4 regions of the Brevibacillus sp. YAE8 genome follow, and region 1 is predicted to be linked to each of the others. Evidence: riboswitches for the same ligand, from Rfam matches in the RefSeq annotation. Region 1 holds a riboswitch; each other region holds the start of a gene.
What was found. Region 1 has a riboswitch for S-adenosylmethionine ahead of AC27IT_RS10130 (homoserine dehydrogenase). Riboswitches for the same ligand answer to the same signal wherever they lie in the genome.
Positions count from the first base shown of each region.

Region 2: linked by a shared signal. The riboswitch ahead of AC27IT_RS17865 (methionine ABC transporter ATP-binding protein) and the one ahead of AC27IT_RS10130 (homoserine dehydrogenase) in region 1 are both predicted to bind S-adenosylmethionine.
Region 3: linked by a shared signal. The riboswitch ahead of AC27IT_RS25040 (sugar ABC transporter substrate-binding protein) and the one ahead of AC27IT_RS10130 (homoserine dehydrogenase) in region 1 are both predicted to bind S-adenosylmethionine.
Region 4: linked by a shared signal. The riboswitch ahead of AC27IT_RS17930 (homocysteine synthase) and the one ahead of AC27IT_RS10130 (homoserine dehydrogenase) in region 1 are both predicted to bind S-adenosylmethionine.

Region 1 covers NZ_BAAIYG010000005.1:108,185-112,836, forward strand. The annotation lists gene AC27IT_RS10120 (CapA family protein) at 1-1,049, shown strand, start outside; gene AC27IT_RS10125 (hypothetical protein) at 1,208-1,363, shown strand; gene AC27IT_RS10130 (homoserine dehydrogenase) at 1,430-2,692, opposite strand; SAM riboswitch class I at 2,776-2,885, opposite strand; SAM riboswitch class I at 3,029-3,136, opposite strand; cobalamin riboswitch at 3,602-3,801, opposite strand; gene AC27IT_RS10135 (DinB family protein) at 3,906-4,421, opposite strand; gene AC27IT_RS10140 (cyclase family protein) at 4,632-4,652, opposite strand, start outside.
Region 2 covers NZ_BAAIYG010000016.1:57,450-62,101, forward strand. The annotation lists gene AC27IT_RS17865 (methionine ABC transporter ATP-binding protein) at 1-978, opposite strand, end outside; SAM riboswitch class I at 1,078-1,195, opposite strand; gene AC27IT_RS17870 (hypothetical protein) at 1,301-1,564, opposite strand; gene AC27IT_RS17875 (hypothetical protein) at 1,709-1,858, opposite strand; gene AC27IT_RS17880 (LCP family protein) at 1,924-2,931, opposite strand; gene AC27IT_RS17885 (hypothetical protein) at 3,121-3,294, shown strand; gene AC27IT_RS17890 (MFS transporter) at 3,307-3,711, shown strand; gene AC27IT_RS17895 (aldo/keto reductase) at 3,841-4,652, opposite strand, start outside.
Region 3 covers NZ_BAAIYG010000035.1:26,189-30,840, reverse strand. The annotation lists gene AC27IT_RS25050 (GNAT family N-acetyltransferase) at 1-576, shown strand, start outside; gene AC27IT_RS25045 (ATP-binding protein) at 597-1,853, opposite strand; SAM riboswitch class I at 2,056-2,176, shown strand; gene AC27IT_RS25040 (sugar ABC transporter substrate-binding protein) at 2,294-3,316, shown strand; gene AC27IT_RS25035 (sugar ABC transporter ATP-binding protein) at 3,394-4,652, shown strand, end outside.
Region 4 covers NZ_BAAIYG010000016.1:64,461-69,112, reverse strand. The annotation lists gene AC27IT_RS17935 (ArsR/SmtB family transcription factor) at 1-65, opposite strand, end outside; gene AC27IT_RS17930 (homocysteine synthase) at 300-1,604, opposite strand; SAM riboswitch class I at 1,694-1,802, opposite strand; gene AC27IT_RS17925 (rhodanese-like domain-containing protein) at 2,297-2,608, shown strand; gene AC27IT_RS17920 (SCO family protein) at 2,734-3,357, shown strand; gene AC27IT_RS17915 (YqzG/YhdC family protein) at 3,358-3,696, opposite strand; gene AC27IT_RS17910 (hypothetical protein) at 3,807-4,583, shown strand.

The sequences.
Region 1 (4,652 bases):
GCTTGCTCGCCGTCCTCGGGGCAGGCGCTTATCTCGGCTTCACTGCGCTCGGCAAGCACGAGGCTCCCAAAGCCACTCCCGCACCAGAGCCGGTCGCTGCCCCGGAGCCGACTGTCCGGCTCAGCTTTGTCGGGGACGTCATGATGGCAGGAAATGTGGAAAACGTTTTGCTAGAAAAAGGCTACGACTACCCGTTCACGCATGTGCGCTCGCTTTTTTTGCAGGATGACTACACCATCGCCAACCTGGAGACGCCGCTTACGACGAGAGGGACTCCCGCCGACAACAAAGCGTACGTCTACAAGTCGTCCCCTTTGGCTGCGCCCGCCATGCAGGCCGCCGGAATCGACGCGGTCAATCTGGCGAACAACCACTCGATGGATCAGGGCGTAGACGGCTTGCTCGATACGTTCGCCGCGCTGGAGGAACACCGGATCGCCTATGTCGGGGGCGGAGTCGATGCCACCCGCGCCTTCGCGCCTGTTTTTGTGGAGAAAAACGGCATCAGGCTCGCCGTGCTCGGATTCAGCCGGGTCATACCGGAAGTGAGCTGGTTCGCGCAAAAAAACGGGCCGGGACTGGCGGGAACCTACGACCCCGCCTTGGCCGTCCAAGCCATCGAGCAGGCGAAAGCACAGGCTGATCTCGTCGTCGTGATCGCCCATTGGGGCAAAGAGCGCGAAGACTTTCCCGTCGATCATCAAAAAGAACTCGCCAAGGCGTACATCGACGCAGGCGCTGACCTGATCGTCGGCGGCCATCCGCACGTGCTGCAAGGCTTTGAGCAGTATCGCGGCAAATGGATCGCCTACAGCCTAGGCAACTTCATTTTCACGCGCTCGACCGAGCCGAAAACGTGGGAAACGATGGTGCTGCAAGCAAGCTGTACGAAAAACGCCGCCTGCGACCTGACAATGCTTCCGTTCCACGCCGAACTGGGACAAGCCGTGCCGATGAACGCCACAGATGGAGCCGCTTTGCGCAAGCGAATCGAATCGCTCTCGGAAAACGTCCAGATTGACGCAGAGGGCCGCGTGCGGGGAAGTTAGCATGGCATGGCATAGTATAACCCCCGTCCTATTCGCCACTTCAGCCGGAAGCCGCTCATGAAAAAACGGGCGCATCCCTGTTCTTTTGGCTGAAACCTCTCCAAGCCTTATTCGTAAACCATAGCAAGACCGCTTTTACGAGCAAAAGGAGGGAGAGCATGACAGGAGTCATCATTACCGTAGCAGCCATTGGCGTTTTTCTGCTCTCGGGCTATTTCATGACCAAATGGGAAAAAGCCGTCTTCCCGGGAAACCAGCAAAACGGCTCCGCCCCTGATCCCCCCAAGCATTCGGACAAAAACGGCAGGCAGTAGGACGCCATCCATCTGGCATTCGTCCTTGCTGCCTGCCCGTTTTTTCTTTTGCGCCGCTTTTTCGGGTTATGCCGTTTCCAGCAGCGGGAAGCAGCGGACGGACAGGCCAAAATCGCTTTTCAGCACTTCCTCGTGCTCTTCGCGAATCCCTGTTACGATCAACCCCGCGCGCAATACTCCGCCCAGATCGAATTGGACTTTCAGCTTCGTCACCGTCACGCCCGCCTCGCGCAAGAAATGCAGGACGCGATCAGGCGTCGCAGCGAGACACGAGCCTTCGAGATAACACAGCACGCGCTCGTCCTGCCATTGACCCGGCTGCGCTTCGGCCGTTTTTTCCTTCCAGGCCGGATGCGGGGTAAACGGCTGCGTCAACAAATAAGCCAAATCCTCGACAACGGCGCTTGCCGTCGGCAGCTCGCCTGCGCCTCTGCCCGTAAACAGCAGATCGCCTACGATGTTTCCGGAAAGCTGAACAGCGTTGAAAGCATCCTGAATTTGCGCCAGCGGATGAGCGACAGGCAGCATGGTCGGCTGAACCGAGAGCCGGATTCCTTGCTCTGTTTTGTGCGCCTGGGCAATCAGCTTGATCCGGTAGCCCAGCTCGTTTGCGATACGGATGTGACCAGGAGACAAATCGGCAATCCCTTTGCGCACGACATTTGCAAGCGGCAGCGATTCTCCGTACACAAGCTGCGCGAGAATGTACAGTTTGTACATCGCGTCGAATCCTTCCACGTCAGAGCGCGGATCGGCTTCCGCATACCCCAGCTCCTGCGCTTGCTTCAACACTTCCTGATAGGGGAGCTGCTCCGCTTCCATTTTCGTCAGGATGAAGTTCGTCGTACCGTTGAGAATGCCGCGCACTCCTTGAATATCGTTCGTGCGCAAAAACTGTCGCAGCACGCTCAAAATCGGGATGCCGCCTGCCACGCTCGCCTCATAGGCCAGATGGACCTGATGCCGGTTTGCCAGATCGACCAACTCTGTGCCGCGTTTGGCAAGCAGCTCCTTGTTCGCCGTCACCACGTGGCAGCCTTTTTCGATCAAGGCACGGACGTAGTCATACGTCGGCTCGACGCCCCCCATCACCTCGACGACAATGTCCACATCGCTTTTCAACACGTCCTCAAAATCCGTGGTCAAAAGCGCGGGATCTACCTGAACGGCCCGTTCTTTTTCCGAATCGCGGACCAATGCTTTGACAATTTCGATTCGCTTGCCCAATCTCGCAGCCAGCTTCTCCTGCTGCGAACGAATCGTCTTGATGACGCCGCCCCCTACTGTTCCCAATCCAAGCAGCCCTACCTTGACTACACCTGCGCTCATTTCTACCACCTCATAGCAATATTTTCGTAAAAAGAAAAAACCTTCCCGCTAAGAAGAAGGTTTTGGCATCAACGAAATCCTTCTCCTTATCTCCCAGGACGCTTCCGCCCTGCAGGAATTGGCACCTTGTCACAAGCTGTGTAACGGTTGCCGGGCTTCATCGGGCCAGTCCCTCCGCCTCTCTGGATAAAGAAAACTATGAATTTTTGCTCTTTCTCGTCGAGAAAGCGGCCAAGCGAAAAGCTTATTGGAAAAGAAAGCCTTTGTTGAGCGGAAACATCAAAAAACCTTCTTCGTTAAGAAGAAGGTTCGTCATAACTGCTACGATGTACCCGCTTCTTATCTTTCGGAACGAAAACGCCCCGCAGGAATTGGCACCTTGTCGCTCTACGCAACGGTTGCCGGGCTTCATCGGGCCAGACCCTCCACCTCTCTGGATAAGAACTTTGTTTGCTGTTGAGCCTATTCTAAGAAATTCCAAAGCATTCGTCAACAAAATTCTTTTTCGTTTTTAACCAGGCTAGATGCGGTCAGAAACGGTTCAGATACGGCCAAAAACGGGACAACCGTTCCGAATGTACGGTCGCCTTCACCTGGCAAAAACGCTTTCGACTTCCTCCGTACTGCAGCAAACGCAACGGACCAGCCCTTCCTCGCTTTCCCCCGACAGCTCTCGTTCTTCGACATAACCGCACCATTGACAGATGAAAAGCTGAACCATGCTGCTCCCTCCTTTGAGTTGCTCACGGTCAATCAGCGCCGATTTCCTCTCCCCAAAACAAAAAACGCATTTTCTACTGATCGAAACGAGATCCGATCGTTAGAAAATGCGCAGGCAAGCAATAGACATCCTTGTCCGTTTGCCAGTATGGCGAGTCCTCTAACACCTCCCTATCTCCCGTAGGTCCATCAGTGTTGTTGAAACAGGCAGGTCTCCTGACTTCGGGATCATCGTCTGGCGCTGCCTTCCCTGTCCAGCGGCTGGACAAGTGGCCTGTGTGCGCGAAACTCCCCTCTTACAGTGGCGGGACCGTGTCGGATTTGCACCGAGCTTCCCTATTATCCTTAGCAGCGAATCGCCGCAAGGAACCTGTTCCCCCGTATGCAATTTTGCAAATCGTTACTACCATTCTATTCTACTTTTCCTGAAAATGGTAGAATAAACAAGCGAAAGGGACGAATCAAATCAACGCGGTTCGCTTTTGCATACCGTCTACAGTGAATACCTTTCCCGCAATATGCGACAGTGATGGGCCTCATGCCCGGCAATGACATAGGCCAAAGTGCGTGCGGACAGTTTGTTGCCGTTGGCCGTCCCTGTTCGCGTCCACGCCTCCTCTGCCACTCCCCGCAACAGAGCGCGCGTCGACTGCCGAACAGCCTGATATTCTTCGAGCAAATCGGCCAGGTCGCGTTTCTGAAAAAAAGCTTGCGCAACATACGCATTTTCGTCAAATCCGACGAGCGGTGTCTGATCTCCCCGGGCAATTCGCAGCAAGCGGTAGCTCATAATCCGCTCCGTATCGATCAGATGCCCCAACACTTCTTTTACGGTCCATTTGCCCGGCGCGTAGCGATACTCCGCTTGCGCCTCGGTAAGCCCGGCATACATCTCGACGGTCTGCGCCAGTTGCTTCGCCAGTACGGCTGTCAACTCGCCTTCTGGCACTTGCTCGACATAGTAGGCAAAATACTCCCCGTATTCCTCGCGCTTTGGTCGACTTGGCATGCTTTTCGCCTCCTTTGATTTTGGGAACGGTCATTCCTTTGCTGTCTGGCCTTTTCTTGGAGCATCCGGTTTTCAGATGCTCTGTGGTAACATCACGGCCGTTTTAAAGGGATAGCAAGCCAGACCCTCTGTCGCGCAAAGCAGTTGGGCATACGTATCCGTGCCCGAACCCGTACCCGCAGCTCCCCCCTGCGAACGCTTTATTTACCTTCATCCCTGCCAGCCCTCAAA
Region 2 (4,652 bases), on a different contig from region 1:
CGTCTCGATGGTTTTTTCGTTTTGACGGACATCGCCTTCCAGTTCGACGACCAGTTGGCCGTACGGCGTATCCTTCATGCGGGAAATCGTTCCCTGCAAAATGCTGAATACTGTGCCTGTCTCCTGCATCGTCTGGAACAAAATCGGCTGGTACGTCTTTTCTCCCAGGAAGGTGACGCGCGCAATCGTGCGGTTCCCCGCTGCTTTTTCGTGCGCGACAGCTTCGCGCAGCTCGGTGGAATCTGCCACCTGCTCGACAAATTCCTGCGTAGTCGGATGCTGCGGCTTGAGAAACACGTCCAGCACCTCGCCCGACTCGACGATTTTTCCGCCGTCGATCACGCCTACGCGGTCGCAAATGGAGCGGATGACGTGCATCTCGTGCGTAATCAGCACGATGGTCAATCCCAGCTTGCGGTTGATGTCCAAAAGCAGCGCCAAAATCGAGTTGGTCGTCTGCGGATCGAGCGCCGAGGTCGCTTCGTCACACAGCAGCACTTTCGGATCGTTTGCCAGCGCCCGTGCGATGCCGACGCGCTGCTTCTGGCCGCCGGACAACTGGGACGGGTATTTGTCCCGGTGCGCTTCCAGCCCTACCAGCTTGAGCAGATCGTCCACTTTTTTCTGAATCTCCGCCTTCGGACGCTTGGCCAGCTTGAGCGGAAACGCGACATTTTCCCCGACGGTGGACGAGGACAGCAGGTTGAAGTGCTGGAAAATCATCCCGATCTCGCGGCGCTTTTCCTGCAGCTTGACATCGTCGAGCTTGGTCAGGTCGACCCCATCGACGATGACTTGTCCCGACGTAGGGCGCTCCAGCAGGTTGATGCAGCGGATCAAGGTACTTTTCCCCGCCCCGGAATGGCCGATAATCCCGTAAATTTCCCCTTTATCTATAGAAAGATCAATCCCGAGCAACGCCGGAATCGTCTTGCCCTGCACTTGATAGCTTTTATGCAAATTTTTCAATTGAATCAACGCATCCACCTCCCAGCAAAATCCTTGTGAAAAACGTAAAAACCCCTTTTTCATAAACGAAAAAGGGGCTGCAACGCATGTATACGTTCGCATCCACCCTTCTCATCTATCAAGATCCAACCAATCTTGTAGGAATTGGCACCGCGACGTCCATTTCAAAAAATGAACCGGTTGCCGGGCTTCATCGGGCCTGTCCCTCCGCCTCTCTTGATAAGAAAGATTTCCACGTATATTATGTTCGTTTTTCATATTTTCATGATACAAACCGGATTATATCCTTTTTGAAAATATCCCGTCAATAGCAATCACAGGAAAAACTTTTTTAATCCATTACTCCGTTGCGAATGATGGTGGCATTGACGTGAAAATGAAACGTCGCTTTCTCAAGGATTCTCGCCTTCAAGCGTATGCGAATATCGAACACCGGCGGCGATACTTGCTCCAGCTTGATTCGGGCGTTGCTGGAAATCGTGTCAAAAGCAAGGTGCACCATATCCTTGGGATTGCCGCGGTTCTTGTCGGTCTTCCCGAAAATTTGCGCCGGGACGGACGTGTCGTAGCTCCCAATCCGGAATTTCCCGTGCACGAGCTTGATGAGAAACGCTTCCTTGGGCGATAGCCTTCGAGCAGGCGCTGAATCGCCCCTGGGTGTGATCGACCCGATTGCTCCCGGCTCCCCCGAGCTGCCGCTCCACTTCCCCTATGCTTGCCTCAGCCAGACAAATTTCTCTCAGCTTCGGGATGAGCTCGCTGTAAACGACTTGGCATCCGCCATGCTGGTCAAAAAATACAGCCGCATGCGGCCGTCCGGCTCGTCGATATGTTCCGTTCGCAAGTCCCCTGTATGGGAAAACCATTTACGCGCAATCTCCTGGTCCATTCCCCTCACCCCCATACATAGCAAATCATGGTTAGTCTGCCCGAAAACACAAAAAAACAGCACGCTCAATTTGGCGTGCTGTTTTCGTTGCTATCGGTCGTGCTATTCGTTTGCGAAACCGCTTCTTCTGCTGGCGGTTCCAGCTTTTCCTTGATAAAAGACTGGATCTGGTCGACATCCGGAATGAGCACCGCGCCTGCCCGATGGGATTCGCGGAACATCCCCATTGGCGGCAATTGGTAGTTGCCTGGCTCCGCGGTGTTTAATTTCAGCCCAAGCGCAGACAGCCTCAGCATATCCATGGAACTGATATTCGTCTGGATATACGGCGTCACTTCTTTCAGGATGGACGGCAATTGAATCAAGGTCGTGCCGCTCTTCATCTGGCTCACCACAGCCGTCAGCAGCTTGCGCTGACGCTCTGTGCGCGTGTAGTCCGATGTGGCGTCATGGCGAAAACGAACGTATTGCAGAGCCTTGTTGCCATCCAGTTGCTGCAGTCCCTTTTTCAAATTGATGTCGTAGATGCCTTTATCGGTCGGGTCGTGATAGTACATATTTTTTTCCACATCAATCTCGACACCACCGACAGAGTCAATCAAAGCCTTGAAGCCTTCAAAGTCGGTGATGACGTAGCGGTCCACCGGAAGCCCTGTAAACTGGCTGACGGTCTTCATCGCCAGTTCCGGTCCGCCCTCCACGATCGCCGAGTTGATGCGCGAGCTGCCGTTCCCCGGAATGTCTACGTACGTGTCGCGCAAAATGGAAAATACGTCGTAGCGCTTGGAGGCCGGGTCGATACTGACGAGCATCATCGAGTCCGAACGGGGGAGCCCGTTATTTTTCATTCCCCTGCGGTCCACACCCATCAACAGGATGTTCACCCGCTCTTCGCCATCCCATTCCGGAATCTCCGCCGCTTTCGTCGCGGCACCGCCATCCGGCGGGGCTGGCCGAATGACATTCGGCTCTTGAATATTGTGAGCAAACTGATAAAAAGAGTATCCGTAATAACCTGCTGTCGCGGCAATCGCGACAAACATCAGGAGCAACACCCGTTTCCACATTCGCATAAAGAACTACTCCACCTTTTATTCTCTGTATCACATGAACTCATCTCACCACTTGTTTAGTATACTCGAATCTATAGGATGTGGAGCAGCCTTTATTTGGGTGCTTATCACTTTTTATATTTTTATGTTTGCAATGTTTAAAATATTCGTTATACTACAATCAACACAATCCCAAAGGGGTGACCGGCCGTGATTTCTCCCACTTCCTTTTTGCAGCGGTATCCGCGAGAAGCCCTGTTCTTCCTGGTTGCGAGCTTCATCAACTCTTCCGGCAGCGCTTTCATGTGGCCGCTTACCACTTTGTACGTACATACGATTTTGCAACGCTCCATGACCGAGGCAGGCTTTGTGCTGATGGTTTAATCGCTGGCAGGAATTGTGGGGCAGTTCGTCGGCGGGACGCTTTTTCACCGCCTGGGCGCCAAACGGCTGATCGTCGGGGCCTTGCTGGTTCAAGGACTCATCCAGTTGTCGATTCCGCTCACGAATAGCTGGCTTGTTTACATCGCGCTGATGACCGGGCTTGGCTTTACCTTCAACCTGTCGTTCCCGGCGATTCAGGCGTTCATCGGCTTTCGCTGGAAAGAGCAGCGCCGAGAGCTGTTCAACATCGTATATGTCGCGAACAACCTGGTAATGACCATCGGCACCTCGCTGGCCGGGGTCATTGCCACTTCCTGCGGCGAGCAGGAACGCAGCATGGAGGTGTCAATACTGCCGCCCGGATCGAGCGCCACGGCCGAACGGCCACAGCCTGCCACGCTCCAGCCTGCTTCGTGAAATCGCTCTGCCATCGACCTGCCCAATCCTCGCGTAGCTCCGGTTATCACCACCAGCTTGTTTCCAGCCACGCTCTAAAAAACAAAAAGAAAGCCCCTTCCAGAAAATCAGAAGAGACTTTCGCTTTTGTCAAAAAGACAGCTCCGGCAACTGATACCATTCGCCAGCCATCCATTCGCGCGCCTTCCAGCGCAGCACGTCCGGGCGCACCAGCGGCATGATCTGTTGAAACAGCTCCACGCGTTCGATGTCCGTCATCGGCACGAAGGCGTTGGCCGCGGCCAAGTCCGCTTCCAGCTCGTCCATTCTGCTCACGCCGAGGATCGCCGTCGAAACGGGGAGACTCCACGTATAGCGCAGCGCTTGCTCTGTCCACGGAGCCAGCTTGCCCAGCCCCATCACTTTCATGCCGATGACCGCGACGCCTTTTTCCACCGCTTGCGGAACGAAATCGTGCGCAAAGCTGTAGATGAAATGATCGAGAGCAGACAAAGCGACGAGGGCGCTGTCAAAAGGAAAGCGGCGAATCGCTTCTGCCAGCAGGCGCGGGTCTGTGTGCCCGCTGATGCTGATTTTGCGGATCAAGCCTTGCTCTCGCGCTTCCAGCATCGCTTCCAGCGCGCCTCCTTTTGCAAAAATCGCCTCCAGATCGTGCGGCTGCATGATGTTGTGCATCCGCCACTCGTCGACGTAATCGGTCTGCAGCCGCTTCAAGCTGCCCTCCAAATCTTTCAGGGCCAGGTCGCGCGTGCGTCCTCCCGTCTTCGTCGCGATCCACACGCGGTCGCGCAAGCCTGCAAGCCCCAGTCCTACCCGTGTCTCCGACTGTCCAGCGCTGTATGTAGGGGCTGTATCAAAGTAATTGACTCCTGCTTCTACGGCGCGCCGAATGATGGCGATTGCCTGCTCCTCGGTGCAATCGTGCTCGTCCACAATTCGCT
Region 3 (4,652 bases), on a different contig from region 1:
TTGGCCTACAACAGAGGGTTTTCCGGCTATTTTTTCTACCAGTCCAAAACGCCGGACACGCTTATCTGGAAAATGGGGAAGGAGGAACTTTCGCCTGCGCATTCGCTGGTTGCGTTTGTAAATGGCGAGCCGGCCGGAATCGTGTTGAACGGGATATGGAACAGAGGCGGGCGAAAAATCGGCTGGAACGGAGGGACAGGGGTGGCGCCGAAGCACAGGCGCAGCGGAGTCGGGCAAGCGTTGATCGAAGCGACGTTGCAGATTTACCGCGAGCAGGGCGTGGAGCTTGCGGCGCTGGTCGCCATCTCGAGAACGTGCAGGCGGGCGGCTACGCGCTGTACAGGCGGATTTTTGATGAACAGGGAAGGCAAACGACTGCCTTGCTGTTTCAGTGTGAAGCCAGTCCCGGACGAGCAGACCGGGAGGCGATTGTCGCAAGCGCACTGGCCCATGTGTTTGCTCCGCTGGACCAGGAGCTTCATCGCCTCACCGTCAATTTGCCCGTCGCAAATGAGGCAACCACCCGAATTTTGCAAAGTGCGGGCTTTTCCACGCTGGCCGAGCAGGTTTTCATGACCAGGCCACTCGCCTAGCTGCTACTGCGGCTGATGGTACGGAAACGTAATCGTGAACTTGGTGCCGACCTTCGGCTTGCTCGACACGCTCACAGAACCGCCAAACGTGTGAATGACGTGATAGGAATAAGTCAGGCCGAGTCCGGTCCCGCTCGTTTTGGTAGAAAAATAGATCGTGCCAAGTCGTCTGATCTGGCCCTCGTCCATCCCGATGCCGTTGTCCTTGATGACGAGCAGGGCGTTGTTTTTTTCGATGAACAACGACAGGGAGACTTTCCCTTTGGCCGTCTCCGCGCATGCCTCGATGGCGTTTTTGATAAAGTTGACCAGCACCTGCTTGAACTCGTCGGGATTGGCCATGATCGTGACGGGCTTTTCATAAGCTTGCAGCTCCAACTCGACGTTGTTCATGTTGGCAAACGGCAGCATGACCTCGCGGACGACATGGAGCTGCTCGCATACGTCGATCAGCTCGGTGCGCTCCTTGAGCGGCTTGGACAGCGCCAGGTACTCCGTCAAAATCGCTTCCGTGCGCTGAATCTCGTCCATGCTGATGCGAATGTACTGATCGGTTTTCGCAATGTTTCCCGGGTCTTCCTGGATCAGGCGCAAAAATCCTTTGACGGCCGTGAGCGGGTTTCGCACCTCGTGCGCCAGTGAAGCGGCGACGTGGCTCATCGTCTCGATTTTTTCGTTTTGGGCATGGCGAATGAACAATTCCTTGTCTGATACGCATTTGCTAAATAACGACATCAACAGCCAGATGCCGACAAAATTTTGAACGGGAATCACAAGCACATGATAGGGAAGCTGATGGGATACATAGGTGGGAAAATTGAGATAGGTCAACCCCAAATCTATCAGGGAAAAAAGCGCACCCGTCAAAAGAGTAAACAGTGTTTTCCGATAACTGGCTTTGTAGCGTTGATATATCAGGAGGGAGATTGCAAACGTGGCGGCCATTACGAGCATGGCGACCCAGGTGCCTTCGCCGCCCAGATAAAAGCGGTACAGCGCTGATTCGATCAGCACGATCAAGGCGATTCGTACTCCGCCGTAGATCAGAGCGAAAAAGACGATGACGTGCCTGATGTCGAAAATGATTCCTTCGTTGACGCTCGAAGCGAAGGTCATCGCCAGAAACATGCAGACAGAGCTGGTTACGAGAATAAAGCAACGGCTATAGTTACGCATCCGGTCGCGGTAATAGATGTTGAACAAAACAAACGGTGTCAAGGCAAAAAACATTTGCAAGATTAGTTCTTTTAGTAGACTCATTAGACATCCCCATCGCAAATTTGCATGGCTTTTGCTTCAATCTACAAGGTTTCGACAAGACCTTACATAATTCCTCCAAAATTTGGACATCGAGTTGGGATTATTTTGGAGGACAAAAGCTTCAAAAACCCAGTTGACAGATGGGTAAAACAAGGATTATAGTCTGTATATATTAATACAAACGTTGCGAAAATAAAAACTACTCTTATCCAGAGAAGGCTGAGGGAATGGCCCTATGATGCCCGGCAACCTAGCTGGCAAGATCACCGTCTTGCGAGCCAAGGTGCTAACTCCAACAGGTAGCGATACCTGACAGATAAGAGGCGCGAATCTTGTCGATCAAGCCTCTTTCATCTGTTGAAAGAGGCTTTTCCTATTGGAAGGTCGTCGCCTCCTCAGCTTGAAGCTCAGCAGGAAGAAAGAAAAAGGGGGATTTTTCGATGAAAAAGAAACTGGGTCTTGTCACATCAATCGTACTGGCTGCGTCGCTGGCCTTGACCGCTTGCGGCGGGGGAGCGGACACCCAAAATCAGGCGGGAAGCGGCGCTTCCGGCGGCGAGAAGGCGAAGCGCATTGCCTTGATTATGCGCCAAAACGTCGGCACGTTTTCTGCCCAATACATTAACGGCGTGAAGCAGGAAGTCGAGAAAAACGGCGGCGAGCTGACCGTATTCAACGCAGATACCGATTTGTCGAAAATGGCCTCCAACCTCGACGCAGCGGTGAACCAAAATTTTGACGGCATCCTGATTGACCACGGTACGGCGGAAGCGCTGCAGCAAGGCACGCAAAAAGCGGTCGACAAAAAGATCCCGGTTGTGCTGTTCGACACCGATATCAAGCTGCCGGGCGTCCCTGTCGTCGAGCAAGATGACAACAAGCTGGCCGAGTTGAGCCTGGAAAAGCTGGCTGCCGATACGGGCGGCAAAGGCAACATCGTGAAAATTTGGGTAGCGGGCTTTGCGCCGATGGAAAAGCGCCAGGTAACGTATGAAGCATTCCTGAAAAAATACCCGGATATCAAGGAAATCGCCGCGTTTGGCTCGGCAACGAACAACACCGCGCTGGATACGCAAGCGCAGATGGAAGCGATTTTGAAAAAGTATCCGAACAAAGGCGACATTACAGCCGTATGGGCATCGTGGGATGAATTTGCCAAAGGGGCAACCCGTGCGATCCAGCAAGCAGGACGCACCGAGATCAAGGTGTACGGCATCGACCTGAGCGACGAAGACTTGCAACTGATCCAGGAGCCAAACTCTCCTTGGGTCGCGACAGCAGCGGTAGATCCGTCGAATATCGGACGCATTCACGCGCAGACCGTTTTCCAAAAAATGAAAGGCGAGCAAGTGCCAGACAGCGTGAAGCTGAATCCGGTGCTGGTCAAACAGGAAGACTTGCCAAAGGATAAAAAAGTAACGATGGGCGATCTGTCCCAATACGTACAAGAGTGGGGCAAGTAAGCAAATAGAGGTGGTTGGTTTGGCTATTCCCGTTGCTTTTGTCAACGGGAATCTTGTTTATTTAGGGGGTGCGAAAAGTGTCCAGCTTGCAGATGAAAGGGATTGTGAAGCAGTTTTCCGGCGTGCCTGCGTTGCGCTCCGTCGATTTTGAAGTCAAGGCTGGCGAGGTGCACGCGCTGCTCGGAGCGAACGGAGCGGGAAAAAGCACGCTGATGAAAATTCTTACAGGCGCGTATCAGGCGGATGGCGGCAGCATCGCGATTGACGGCAAGGACGTCTCGATCCAATCGCCGCAGGATGCGAAAGCGTTGGGCATCCAGTGCGTCTACCAGGAAGTCGATACGGCGCTGATCCCGTATTTGAGCGTGACGGAAAACATTTTGCTCGACCAGATCGTGTCCAAAAGCAGCAAGGGACTCATGAACTGGCAAGGGCTGCACAAGGAAGCGGAGAGCATTTTGCAAAGCTTCGGCTTTTCCATCCCTGTGCGCATGCTCGTCGAGGAATGTACGCTGTCCGAAAAGCAACTGATCTTGATTGCCCGCGCGACCGTGCAAAAAGCGAAGTACGTCATTTTTGACGAACCGACAGCCCCGTTGAGCACGAAGGAGAGCGAGCGGCTGTTTCTCATTATCGACCAGTTGAAAAAAGCAGGCGTCGGGATCATCTACATTTCCCATCGGCTGCCGGAAATTTTCGAAATCTGCGACCGGATCACGGTCATGCGCGACGGTCAACTGATTGCCACGAGCGAGACGGCCGCTACTACGATGGATGAAGTCATCGGGAACATGCTGGGCAAAAGCTTCGAGGAAGAGTTCCCGAAGGTGGAGCTGCCGATTGGCGAAGTGATCCTGGAAGCGGCCGGAGTGGCTGGCGGCAAGGTGCGCGGTGCGGATGTGAGCGTTCGCGAGGGCGAGATCGTAGGCGTCGTAGGACTTGTCGGGGCAGGGAAGACGGAGCTGGCCCGGCTGCTGTTCGGAGCGGATGCGGCCGAGGCTGGCGAGATCAGGCTGAAAGGCAAGGCGGTACGCCTGCGCTCGCCAAAGGAAGCCGTGGATGCAGGGATCGTCCTCGTCCCGGAGGAGCGGCGAAAAGAAGGCATTTTTGTTGAGGAATCCGTAAAAAACAACTTGTCTGTCTCGACTTTGTGGAAATGGTCGCGCCTCGGGTTTGTCCGCAGGGGAGTCGAGGCGGGGCAAGCGCGGGAGCTGGTGCAGCGGCTGGGTGTGAAGACAGCGGACATCGGCCAGCTCGTCGGCCACCTCAGCGGGGGGAACCAGCAAAAGGTCGCAATCGGCAAATGGCTCGATACGGATGCGCAAATTTTCATGTT
Region 4 (4,652 bases), on a different contig from region 1:
AGCGGCGAAAAGGCGAATTGCACCTCGTAGGTCGTGCGTTCGCTCCCGATGTTCCATACTTTCAAGAGGGGATCATCCTTCCAGTATTTGTAGTACGTCTCATTCTAAATGTTTTGAATTGTAAATTCAATATTTTTCGTATGACTGGTTAGATGGATTTCGAACCAGAATCGTTGAGTGTGGCAGGAAGAGGGGCGAGCGCCTGAAAGCAGCAAGCAGAAGACAGCACCCGAAAAAAGAAAAGCGGCACGCCTCTCCCGCGAGAGTTGCGTGCCACTTTTTACGAGACAAAAGCAAACTTAGTTGACAGTAGAAGGTTGAACGGCGCGTTGCAATGCCTGCTCCAGATCGCCGATGATGTCGTCGATCGCCTCTGTGCCCACCGACAGTCGGATCAGCCCTGGCGTGACCCCGGCAGCCGCCTGTTCTTCCTCATTCATCTGCTGGTGCGTCGTGCTGGCCGGATGGATGACGAGCGACTTGGAATCGCCCACGTTGGCCAGGTGCGAGAACAGCTTCACGGATTCAATCAGTGTTTTGCCTGCCTTCACGCCGCCGCGAATGCCAAAGGTGAGGATGGCGCCAGCGCCTTTTGGCAAATATTTTTGTGCCAGCGCGTAGTGGGCGTCGCCTTCAAGGCCAGGGTAGCTGACCCACTCGACCGCTGGATGCGCGGCGAGGAATTGGGCTACAGCCAGGGCGTTCTGGCTGTGGCGTTCCATGCGCAGGTGCAGCGTCTCCAAGCCTTGCAGGAACAGGAAGGAGTTGATCGGGGCCACGGCTGCGCCGATATCGCGCTGCAACTGGACACGCGCCTTGATGATGTAGGCGAGCGGTCCGACGGCTTCTGTATAGACGACGCCGTGATAGCTCGGGTCTGGTGTCGTCAGGCCCGGGAATTTGCCGTTGTTCCAGTCGAACTTGCCGGAATCGACGATGATGCCGCCGATCGCTGTGCCGTGCCCGCCGATGAACTTGGTCGTGGAGTGGACGACGATGTCTGCGCCATGCTCGAATGGACGGCACAAGATCGGCGAAGCGAACGTGTTGTCCACGATCAGCGGCACGCCGTTTTCGTGCGCGATGTCAGCGATTGCCTGCAAGTCCGCCACGTCAATGCGAGGGTTGCCGATCGTCTCGCAAAAGAGCGCCTTTGTTTTATCATTGATGAACGCCCGGAAGTTTTCCGGATTGGACTGATCGACAAAGTGAACCTTGATGCCAAGACGCGGCAAAGTGTGCGCAAAAAGGTTGTACGTACCGCCGTACAAGCTGCTGGATGCGACAATTTCATCCCCGGCTTGGGCGATGTTCAAAATGGAAAAGGTGATCGCTGCCTGACCAGAGGAAGTTGCCAGAGCACCGACGCCGCCTTCCAGGAGTGCCACGCGCTTTTCAAAGGCGTCCTGGGTCGGATTCATGATGCGGGTGTAAATGTTGCCGAACTCTTTTAAGCCAAACAGGTTGGCGGCGTGCTCCGTGTCGCGGAAGACGTAGGAAGTCGTCTGATAGATCGGAACGGCGCGCGAGCCTGTTACGGGATCTACTTCTTGTCCACCATGTACAGCGAGGGTTTCCGGTTTCCATTGTTGCTGGTCAGACATGCTTATCTCTCCTTTATATATGGGGATTAGGGATAAAAAAACGGAGCATTCCTCTGAGGAGAAGAAGGCTCCGGCTATACACGGGTGTGCACTCATCTCTCAGAATCTATGGATTCTGCAGGAATTAGCACCGCGCAAGGCACGCTTGCTGGTTGCCGGGTTTCACAGGGCCTGTCCCTCCACCGCTCTTGATGAACTGTTGCTTCAGTTGTTGTCATAATTGTATGAAAAACCACACTTCACTGTCAATAATCAATAATGAGTTATCAGGTTGGATTTGGTGGGATTGAGGCGTTGAGAGATTTGTTCATGCTCACCCGTTCATGCTGTTTCCCATGACGTCCAAAGTACCTGTGTGATACGCCTTGTTGACGTGGTTTGCAGGCTGATGCCCCGCACTCCAAGGGTGCTCTGCGTTTCTTGCACCCGCCTTTTTCCAAACCAAAAAGAGAATGCTGTTTTGTATAGTAGTCTTCATATATAGAATGGTTATTTTTGTAAATGTGTCACCCGCCTGTACCGACCAACCATCTCCCTGTCCAAAAACAAACCCACCCTCACACTGTCACAAATTTGTCCCTATATCTCCGCGCTTTCGCCGCCCGCGTCGTTAGAAAATGGCATGGCCCTATGATATGATGGGAGTGGCAGAAAACGACCAAACGATTGTACATATAGGAGGAACATACGCGATGAGCCATGGCGTGAAGGAAATTACCCCGCAGGAGCTGCTGGAAAAGCTCGCGGCCAACGAAAAGCTTCAGGTGATTGACGTGCGTGAGGTGGAGGAGTGGAACGAAGGCCATATCAAAGAAGCCAAGCTGATTCCGCTCGGCTTTTTGCCGCATCGCATCGACGAGCTGGACAAGGAGATCCCGGTCGTCATGGTGTGCCGCAGCGGTGCGCGCAGCCACAGAGCGACCGAATATTTGTGTGAGCTTGGCTTTGACGCTGCCAATATGGTCGGCGGCATGCTGGCTTGGCCTGGCGAGAAGGAAGTGTAAGCCGTACGGTCCATACGGTCACGACCGCACTGGCAACGCCGAGACGTTTTCCACACAAAAAGAAACATGCGCTTTTACGCGGTATAGCGGCGGACGCATGAGAGAAGCAGGGGAGGAAGAAAATCGTGAGTGAGGGAGCACAGCAACAAGGATCCGCGTTGCAGCGCCATTGGTTTACGGTGCTCGCAGGCGTGATTATCCTCGCGATTGTAGGCGTGTTGGGCTACAAATACATGGCAAAAGAGCCGATTCCCGTGATGAAGCCGATTGCCGATTTTACGTTGGACAACAGTGACGGCACTTCGTTTACGTTTTCGGAAGGCAAAGGCAAGGTGCGGCTGGTCGAGTTCATGTTCACCAACTGCCCTGACATTTGCCCGGCGACGACGTACAACATGTCCAAGCTGCAAGAGCAGCTCAAGGAGAAAAAGCTGTTCGGCGACAAGGTCGAGTTCATTTCCATCACCTTTGACCCGGATTTCGACACGCCAGAAGTGTTGCAGCAGTACGCGGCGAAGTTCAAGGCGGATCAGAGCGGCTGGAAGTTTTTGCGCGGCGATGCCCAGGCGGTGGAAAAGGTGACGAAGGATTTCGGGATTGCCGTATTGAAGCAGCCTGACGGTTCCTTTGCCCATACCGCCCGCATGTTCCTCGTCGATGGCGACGGAAACATGCGCCGCGCCTACGGCATGGCAGCCGACATGGACATGGAGCAGATGCTGAAGGAAATGGAGCAGCTTGCGGACTAATCAGGCTGATTCCTCGTACGTGATCTGCACGACATGCTCGGTTTGATTTTCAAATTCAATATGCACGAGTAACGCCCACCTGCGATTGCCCTCCTGGAGCAAGAGTTTGAACGTCTCCTCTGACGTGGTGGGCGTTTTTGCTGTGCGCCCGACGTGCAGGTAGTCGACGATCTGGGCATGCGGATATTTTTTCATCGTCTCCTGCATCGCCAATCTGCCCCATTTGGCATATGGCGGCTGGGCGCAGGCAGGGGCATACTGGAAGAAGAATAACAGCAGGCTTGCTGCGATAGCGGTCAGGACGCTTCGCGCGAGGCGAACAGATACAGAGGCTTGCATGGCGTAAGACCCCCTTTTTTGTATTGGAAAACAAGCTTGCCCTCTATTTTGAAGCCTTTTTTCCATGTCATTCGTAGAAAATATTTACAATTTGGAAAGCGGGGGATTTCATGTACTACTTGCTCATTCCCTTATTTGGTGTTCCGCTCATCCTGGCGATTTTTGCGCTGCGCTCTCGCCGGAGCGGCTTCTGGAAAAAATGGTGGCCGCCTGTCGTGTCAGCGCTGCTGATTTACGGAGGCTGCCTCGCTGCCAACGTGTATTGGCAAGTACAGTACGGCATTCCGGTGCTTCCGACCAAAGCCGATCTGGAGCTGTTTCTTTATTTTTGCCTGTTCCTCGTCTTCGTGTTTTTTATTATGTACCTCGTCTTTTTCTTTGTGATGCGCAAACCGTTCTGGAAAATGAATCTGTTGTTTCTCGCCACGTCGTCTGGTCTGTTTCTCCTGTTTGCCGGGGCTTTTTTAGGCATGGGGCCGTTTATGTCGAAGGTGGAGTACGTCTCGGTTGTGCAGAGTGTAAAAAACAAGTGGCAGGCCGTGCCCGTGCAGGCGTCGAGCAATAAGCCGATTGACGTCACGCTCGTCTACAGCAAAAGGGACTGTCTGAAAAGGTGTGCTGGCCAACCTTACGACAGCCTGATTTTGGTCCGGAACCAGTCGGGGCAGCCGCTGGACATTGAGCTTTTGGTTCGCCTGCAAAACGAAAGCGGGGCCGTCATCGAAGACAAACAGGCGTTGCCGCTCAAGCTCGCTGCGGGGGAAATCGCGCCGGTATGGACAGAAGATACAAACATGGAAGAAAACTTTTGGGAGCGGGTCAGTACGGTCACGGATGAGAGAGTAGCGGCGATTGCGTATCAGTTTTCTATTATTGACCGAAGATGAATGTGTGGAATTGTCAAGACTGGATGAAACGAACGCCTCGCGTTGTGTTACAATAAGAATGGCATGCTT